Regions from separate parts of the Bacillus spongiae genome, predicted to be linked through region 2. Evidence: riboswitches for the same ligand, from Rfam matches in the RefSeq annotation. Region 2 holds a riboswitch; the other holds the start of a gene.
The links. Region 2 has a riboswitch for cobalamin ahead of WAK64_RS04340 (hypothetical protein). Riboswitches for the same ligand answer to the same signal wherever they lie in the genome.
Positions count from the first base shown of each region.

Region 1: another riboswitch for cobalamin. It lies ahead of WAK64_RS15700 (ABC transporter substrate-binding protein); the one in region 2 lies ahead of WAK64_RS04340 (hypothetical protein).

Region 1 covers NZ_JBBAXC010000013.1:91,686-96,383, forward strand. The annotation lists gene WAK64_RS15690 (ABC transporter ATP-binding protein) at 1-1,289, opposite strand, end outside; gene WAK64_RS15695 (FecCD family ABC transporter permease) at 1,286-2,350, opposite strand; gene WAK64_RS15700 (ABC transporter substrate-binding protein) at 2,310-3,266, opposite strand; cobalamin riboswitch at 3,387-3,570, opposite strand; gene WAK64_RS15705 (metallophosphoesterase) at 3,754-4,608, opposite strand.
Region 2 covers NZ_JBBAXC010000003.1:16,878-21,575, forward strand. The annotation lists gene WAK64_RS04330 (histidine--tRNA ligase) at 1-782, shown strand, start outside; gene WAK64_RS04335 (SDR family NAD(P)-dependent oxidoreductase) at 987-1,679, shown strand; cobalamin riboswitch at 2,071-2,261, shown strand; gene WAK64_RS04340 (hypothetical protein) at 2,427-2,660, shown strand; gene mmgD (citrate synthase) at 2,650-3,768, shown strand; gene WAK64_RS04350 (bifunctional 2-methylcitrate dehydratase/aconitate hydratase) at 3,814-4,698, shown strand, end outside.

The DNA of each region.
Region 1 (4,698 bases), on a different contig from region 2:
ATTTGCGTTGCAGCAACGGTGATACTTGGTGATGAATAATTAGATGATTGGGACTCTTCTTTTCCACAGTTTATTGCAGCCTTTGCTTCAGTTACAGCCATGAACGCTTGAAGAAATGTTGCTTCAGATAAATATCCATTAAAAAAGATCATGATATGGTCAACACTAATGGAACCTTTTTCAATCCCTTTCGTTAACGACACGACCATCATGAATGAAATTTTCCCCTCATCATAAAAGCTAGAAGATATATGATGACAAGAGCGAGGCGTCATCATAGCAATCGTATCTTCTACGATTAGCCCTTCCTTTTGAATCAATCGTGTGAGCATCTCACTAGACTGCACTCGATCGTTTTTTAGCGATAGAAAAAAGGCTGTAAACCACCCTACTGCCTCCCCTTCTATTGCCGTAGACATAACCTTTACTGGCTTAGAAGTTTGTATGACGACCTTTTCATCATTTCTTTCTACTAAGTCAAGGGAAAAGTGGGGTTGACTTGATGCCTCAGCAACATTTGGTAGTAAGACGATTTGTGGCTTTGCCACATGTGGATGCATGATTTTTTGCACCTTCGTCTGATATACCGTTGTAATATTCCTCTCGCTTAGGACCTTACTCGGCTGCTCTACCTTTTGTACGGAACCATCTGCTAATAATAGTAATGTATCACAATATAAACTAGCTAAATTTAGATCATGGAAGATTGATAATACAGTAAGACCTCTTTCAATCGTCCATGTTTTGAGCGTATCAAGCATACTTTTTTGAAACGCCAAATCTAAATGATTCGTCGGTTCATCTAATAGTAGTAGTTTCGGTTGCTGGGCAAGTGCCTGTGCTAAAAATACTCGCTGTCGTTCGCCTCCAGACAGCTGTTCAATGAAGACGTTTTCATAGTTTTTAATTCCTGTCAATTCCATTACTTCTTGTACAATCTCCTCATCGTTCGGACTCCACGATTTGAACATTCCTTGTTGATGAGAATATCTACCTAAAGAAACAATTTCCTTAACAGAATAGGAAAAAGACTGCATAGACATTTGTGGTAAAACGGCTGTCGTTTGTGCCAGCTCTTTCGCTGAGTATTGGCTAAGCTCCTTCCCAGCGATGGAAATGGAACCTCTCTGATACGGCAGCAAACCAGTCATCATCTTTAAAAGCGTCGTCTTCCCACTTCCATTTGGTCCTAAAATACCATACATTTCCCCTTGCTTCACGGAAAAAGTGACATTACGAATAATCTCCTTATTTCCGTATCCTCCTGTTAATGAGCGAACTTCAATCATAGCCTACCACTTCTTTCACGTTTTTGCTTCATAAGCACGAGTCCGAAGACTGGCGCGCCAAAAAGGGCTGTAATAACACCAATTGGCAGCTCTGTTGGTGCAATGATCGTGCGTGAAATCAGATCAGCTAAAATAAGAAAGCCGGCCCCATAGACGATCGATAAAATGAGCAATTGTCGGTGGCTTGGTCCCCATATAAGACGAACAAAGTGGGGGATGACTAAACCTACAAATCCGATCGTACCGGATACTGACACTGCCGCTCCAGTCACAATGGAACCTGCCAGCAAGATCATCATTTTACGCCGGTGAACATTCACACCTAAATACTGTGCTTTTTCTTCCCCAAAGGTTAATACATCTAACTCTTTTGCATTCCATAACAGAACGATGCAGCCAACGAGGAAAAACGGAATTAATATCCATACATGTTCCCAGCCTCTCATCGCGACACTTCCTAATAACCAACCAATGATTTGGCGAAGCTGATCACCCGTGAGCGCTATCATGAGGGATATCGTTGCTCCTAAAAAAGAGCTAAATATAATGCCTGTTAAAATAATCGTTTCCACCTTCATCGTCGGATCAATTTTCTTTGTAAAAATAAGAACCAAAAAAATTGTGATAAAGGCAGCGACGATACTCATGAATGGAAGGGTAAAAAGGGAGAGGAAGGGTATCGACAAATTAAAAAAGATGGTGACAACCGCTCCAACGGAAGCCCCCGATGAGATCCCTAATGTATAGGGATCTGCTAACGGGTTTCTGAGTAGTCCTTGGAAGGCAGCTCCAGCTAACGCAAGAGAAGCACCTACAAGTCCAGCTAGTACGACACGTGGCAAACGAATCAAATTTACGATATACGCCAGTTGTTCCTCAACCTCAAATGAAAGAAAAGGTAGAAGCTTCATGACAAAAAGTTGAATAATCACAGTGAACGGAACGGACACAGTACCAATCGATACGCCTAAAATAATTGATAAGAAAAGAAATAGTAAGGCAATACAATACGTGAATGCTTTATTCGTTTGTAAAGACCTCAGGATAAATGACTTTTGCAACTTCCTCTACTCCTTGTACTAACCTTGGCCCTGGACGGGACACTAAATCAGAGTTGACCTCATATACTTCTTCGTTTGAAATAGCGGATACACCTTGCCAGCCTTCTCTTGCTAAGACTTGTTCAGCCGCTCCTTCTCCATATGTAGTAATCACGACATCTGGATTTAATGAAACAACCTTTTCTTCATTCAGTTCAACCCAGCCTTCTTCTTCTACTACATTATTTGCAGAAATCGCCATTAAAATCTCATGCATAAATGTACTGGTCCCAACCGTAAAGAGTGGGTCTCCACTTACTTCAATAAAGACGTTCTTTTTCTCTGCTTCTTCAATCGAACTTGCTTTTTCCTTCAGTTCATTTAACGTTGTTTTCATGTCTTCAATGATATTCGAAGCTTCTTCCATGTGTCCTGTTGCTTTCCCTATAAATTCAATAGATGCATATACTTCATCGAAATTCGTTGCATCATCGACAACCAAAACAGGAATGCCTGCTTCTTCAATTTGCTCCAAGCCGGTCTGTCCCAACGCATATCCAGATTCAGGAGCCAATACTAGGTCAGGTTGTAGCGAAATAATCTTCTCGACATTAAATTCCATTCCACCAATTTTTTCAAGATTCTGGGCCTCTTCTGGGTAATTATCAAAATCTGTTCCAGCAACCACTTCCTCACCTGAGCCAACCGCAAAGAGAATTTCAGTAATACTCGGCATGATTGAAACAATCTTCTCTGGCTTCGCTTCAAGCGTCACTTCGTTATCCACACTATCCGTTAGCGTGACAGGAAACGCTGCTTTTTCTTCTGTTTGTTCCGTCGCGGGTTTCTTTGTTTCCTCTGTCTTTTTCTCGTCTTCTCCACAGCCTGCTAAGCCAAACGATAATAATACAAATAATAATGAAAATAGCTTCTTCATGGTAATCCTCCTGTTAAACATAATAAAAACATCTTCCTAAGGAAGATGTCATGTGCATAAAGGCAGTAAAGTACATCTAAAGCCATAAGCCTTCATACACCTTCCTATCCTCGTAGGCATGATTGGTGCGGTTATTAGGCAGGTCTCCTGGCTTATGATCATCGTTCCCTGTCCCTTCCCATGAAATCATTCACAGTGGGCGTTACAGTTCGCTCTCATTTACAGTGGCGGGACCGCGTTGGATTTTCACCAACTTCCCTTTTAAGCAATAGTAAATTGCTTCACCTAATTCCAAATGTATGTAATTTTCTTTCCGTTCCTAGCCATTATACACTATTTTCTCACTCATCGTTGACATATTTTTCATCATTTTCGTCATTATCAGCCTTTTTTCGAGCAGATTCCATTTTCTCGTCAAGAACGTTCAACGGAGTGACCAATACTTTTAAGTGGGTCCCTCTGTTTTCTACCAAGGATTTAAAGGCATTTATTCATTCTTAGATGCTAAGGTAATGACGATGATTTCAGGACGGTTAAAGATACGTTGAGGAATAATGCTGTTTCCTAACCCTCGATGAACAATCATTTTCGAATCAGCTTCAGTATAGGTTCCTGACGTATATTCTGGGAAGAAACCTTGATTAGGCGCTACAACACCACCTATAAACGGAATTCGAACTTGCCCCCCATGTGCATGGCCGGCTAAAGCAAGGTCCAGCTCGTGCTCGGCATAGATACCGAAATACTCTGGCCGATGTGCGAGGAGAATCGTAAAGTGTTCTGCCGGATCAATCCCTTCAAGAGCCTTTGTAATGGCTTTATCCGTTGTCTCTCCCTCTTCCAAAAAAGGTTGAATCGCCGGATCATCAATCCCTACGATATGAATTTGTTCATTTTCTCTTTCAATCACTTCACTAGAATTCCGGAGTACTTTTACTCCAGCACTTGTTAACCTCTCTTCTAATGTGGCAAACCTTTCTGACCACCATTCATGATTTCCACTAACGTAATAAACAGGGGCTATGCTCGTTAACAGTTCCATTAACACGACACTATTTTCTTCATTATATTTTTTCGAATCGACTAAATCACCCGTAAAGACAATGACATCAGGATTGGTCTCTTTCACCTTTTCCACTAACACCCGCTGGTTCTTACCAAAGGACTTACTATGTAAATCAGATAATTGGACAACCTTATAGCCATTGAATGCTTCTGGAATTTGATCTGATTGAATACTCATGTTTGTCGTTGTAATCGAATTGTTTTGATAATAAGAAAACAAACCCAATACTACAACAGTTAGTAAAACATACAACGCAACCTTCTTCTTTTTTTTCATCTTTTCCCCTCTTCTTATCCTCTATTATTTTTTACAACTATACTATAAGTAGAGCTTCTTTCACACTAATTTAATATAGGCCCTTTTCGT
Region 2 (4,698 bases):
CCGGTATGTTAAAGATGTTTAATGTACCTAACGATAAAATTAATGACGTGATTCTAGTACTAGATAAATTAGAGAAAATAGGGGTTACGGCAGTTGGGAAAGAATTGATTAAGAAGAACATACCCACTCAATCAATTGAGGCGATTCTACAGTTTATTCGAGAAGAGAATAATAGAACTATAAACTATTTTGACACCTATTCTATGGTCAATAAAGAAATTGAAAAAGGACTAGTGGAACTTAGGGAGTTAAGGTCCTACTTGAAGTATGTTGGCGTGGATAAAAAATGTGTATTTAATCCCTTTTTAGCAAGAGGGTTAGATATTTATACGGGATCCATTTATGAAATATTTCTTGAGAATCAATTGATCAAATCAAGCATAGGTAGTGGAGGAAGATACGATAACGCAATTGGCGGACTAATCGGAACTTCTCAATCGTTTTCTACGGTGGGAATATCCTTCGGGTTAGATGTTATCTACACGGCAATGGAACTAACAAGTGAGGTGTCTGTCGATCTGTATGATCTTGATTATTATATTATTCCAATAAAAACAATGAAACAGTCGATGTCTGTTGCTAGGTATTTGAGGTTGAAGGGGTACAAAGTAGAGCTTGACATGTCTAATAAAAAGCTGAGTAAGTTATTAGATAGAGCCAATAAGGAAAAGGTTCGTAACGTAGTGATGATTGGTGAGACTGAAGTGAAACAGAATTTATATAAAATTAAGGAAATGGATTCAGGGAAAGAACGTTATGAACCATTCATTTATGCTACATAAAAGTACTAAAATGAACTTATAACGAAAGCGGTTTAGATTATATTGATTATTAGGTAAAACGAATATATAATCAGAAGCGACGCAGGAAAATTTTATAGAAACACTAGAATAATCTGCGTTTTTAAGATGGAGCCACGTAGTCTCTGTTAGAGGATGAAAAGAGAAAAGAATAGTTCAGAAGGTATTGATGAAGGAGGAAAGAAAATGGGGAAAATAGCAAATAAGTGGGCATTAGTTACAGGCTCAAGTAGAGGGATTGGTCAACAAATCGCAATTGGACTAGCTCAAGAAGGATGCAATGTCATTATTCATGCAAGAAAAAAAGAAAACACGGAAAAAACAGTTAATTTAATAAAAGAATATGGAGTGAAGTTTGACGTAGTAGAAGGGGATCTATCCAAAACCGATGAGCTTCACAAGATGGTTGAAGTGGTAAAGGAAAAGCATGGTGGAGTAGATATTCTATATAACAATGCAGCAATCATGAGTGAATGGAAAGAATTTTGGGATATTACTGTGGAGGATTTCAATGTTATCTTCCAAAATAACCTGTATAGTGTACTATTACTCTCTCAAGCATTTGCACCTAAAATGAAGGAAAATGGCTATGGAAGAATAATTAATATAACTTCTGGAATTAAAGATACTCCACAATTATCTCCGTACGGTGTGTCAAAAGCAGCAGTAGATAAGCTAACTCAGGATTTAGCAGTGGAGCTAAAAGGAACGGGTGTTTTGGCTAATTGCCTAGACCCAGGCTGGTTAAAAACAGATTTAGGTGGACCAAATGCGGATTATGAGGTAGAAACCGTTCTACCAGGTGCAATTAAGTTAGCTTTATTTGACAATGATGGCCCAACTGGTGGTTGGTTTGGTGCACAAGACTATCGTTCATAATGGTAATAATGGAACAACGGTAAGGTTCTAAAACGTTTATTCAAAAGCCCAAGTCCTTTGGTAGAAAAGGATTTGGGTTTTTCTATTAAAAGAGAAAAATGCCCACTTGATATGAATCAGAAAATATATTTTTTAGAATACTATATTAAAAAACTAAATAAGAAAGAAAATAACATATTATCAGTACTGTCTAGTAATTTCATTGAGGTAATTTATTGCGCACGATTTTTCTATGCACCCCTTTAATAGCATGAAATAGTCGTTCCTTTAACCGATATACTATTGTTATAAAGTAGTGTGGTATACAAGAATTGTTAGAAGGAGTTTTAAATATTTGTAAATAAAACAATTGTTAATTTTCTAAAAAATTGATATATTAAATGTGTCAAATTAAATAGGTGTAGAAATAGGTGCGGATAAATCTATTTATCTGCTTAAAAGGGAAGTCCGGTTAGAAACCGGCGCTGTCCCGCAACTGTATTAGGGAGCGATTCGTCATGGCCACTGTTTCCGTTAGGGAATGGGAAGGTTCGAAAAGCGATGATCTTAAGCCAGGAGACCTGCCTGTTTTAGCAAACATCAATACCTACGAGGATAGGGGGTGTTAAGTGCGGAAGTAAAGGCGTGTTTTTTTTGAGTTACTCATAAACATGTTATTTATTAATCGTTCGTAACTTAACAACTTCTTAGGAAGTTGTTTTTTTATTGAGAAATTTTCATGAGAAGATTTGTTTGGAGGAGACATCTTTGTTTGGTTCAGTAGATTATTTTATCAATTCTTTCAAAGCATGCATTATGATTAATTATCAATTAGAGAAACCTTGCTCCATTTCAACAAAATATTCGCTATTAAAAGCTGAAATTATGGAGAGAGCTGGGAATCACGAGGAACAGCTTATTTATTTACGAAATGTTGAAAGGGCTTACAAAATAATCAATCGTGAATTATTTGAATGGGAGGAAGAAAAGGATGGAAGTTGAAAAGAAGTTTTTTCCTGGTCTAGAAGGTGTTGTTGCCACAGAAACAAATATTTCATTTCTTGATACCGTTCAAGGGGAAATTGTTATAAAAGGATACGATTTAATTAAATTATCACAAAAAAAAGAGTACCTAGATCTCGTTTATCTATTGCTTGAGGGAAAACTCCCCACTGAAGTGGAGAAAGAAACCGTCGTAGAGAAATTAAAGGCTGAATATGAACTACCGGATAAAGTGTTCGATGTATTTAAGCTCCTTCCAAAAGAGACTCACCCGATGGATGCTTTAAGAACAGGGATTTCAGCTCTGGCTGGTTATGATGATCAAATTGACAATCGCGCTCATTTAATCAATAAAGAGCGTGCCTATAAACTTTTAGGGAAAGTACCTACTATCGTAGCGAACAGCTATCGAATGTTGGACGGTCAAGAGCCTATTCTTCCACTTCAAGAGTTATCATACAGTGCAAACTTCTTCTATATGCTTACAGGCAAGAAACCGTCTGAACTAGAAGCAGAAATATTTGATCGTTCACTCGTTTTATATAGTGAGCATGAAATGCCAAATTCTACTTTTACTGCTAGAGTGATTGCGTCTACCCAGTCTGATTTATATGGTGCGTTAACGGGAGCTGTTGCCTCGCTAAAAGGCAATTTGCATGGCGGTGCAAATGAAGCGGTTATGCACATGCTTCTTGAAGCGGGAACAGTCAAAGCTTTTGAAGAAATGTTGGAAATGAAATTATTTAAAAAAGAAAAAATTATGGGCTTTGGTCACAGAGTGTACATGAAAAAAATGGATCCAAGAGCGCTCATGATGAAAGATGCGTTAAAGCAATTATGTGAGTTAAAGGGTGATGACCTTCTCCTTCGCATGTGTGAAGCTGGTGAGAAAATAATGGAGAGAGAGAAGGGACTATATCCGAATTTAGATTATTATGCAGCACCTGTTTACTGGATGCTCGGCATTAACATTCCGTTATATACACCAATCTTTTTCAGTGCCAGAACAGTTGGCATTTGTGCTCATGTGATGGAGCAGCATGAGAATAATCGCTTATTCAGGCCACGTGTTCACTATACAGGTGAGCGACATGTACTTAGTAATTAATCAATAACTGAAGAATACAAGACAAACTTGAAAGGAACGATACACGTGATTAATACGAATGAAGAAAAAAAGGTAGACGTTTTATTAGAGGAAATTGCAGATTATGTGCTGCATAAAGACATTATAAGCTCAGAGGCTTTTGAAACGGCACGTTATGTGTTGTTAGACACTTTAGGGTGTGGAATCCTTGCTTTACAATATCCAGAATGTACGAAATTACTTGGTCCTGTCGTTCCGGGAACTACGGTTCCAAACGGAAGTCGAGTGCCAGGAACTTCTTATGTTCTTGATCCGGTTCAAGGGGCCTTTAATATTGGTTGTATGATACGATGGCTAGATTATAATGACACATGGCTTGCTGAAGAGTGGGGGCATCCTTCTGATAATCTTGGGGGTATTTTGGCCGTTGCAGATTATATTAGCCGTGTTCGCATTGCAGAGGGAGAGAAGCCTTTAACTGTTCGAGATATACTGGAAATGATGATTAAAGCCCATGAGATTCAAGGGGTTTTGGCATTAGAGAATAGTTTAAATCGTGTTGGACTGGACCATGTATTGTTTGTCAAAGTGGCAACGACAGCAGTTGTTACCTATATGCTTGGCGGAACAAGAGATGAGGTAATCAACGCTTTATCAAATGCTTGGCTAGATAATTCTAGTTTACGAACGTACAGACATGCTCCGAATACGGGATCTCGTAAGTCTTGGGCAGCAGGGGATGCAACTAGTAGAGGGGTGTACTTAGCAATCAAGGCTCTTAAAGGGGAAATGGGCTATCCGCAAGCTCTTTCTGCACCAGGTTGGGGCTTTCAAGATGTTTTATTCAATCAAAAGGAATTAAAGCTTGGTCGTCAACTGGATTCCTATGTGATGGAGCATGTGTTATTTAAAGTATCATTTCCTGCTGAATTCCATGCACAAACAGCAGCT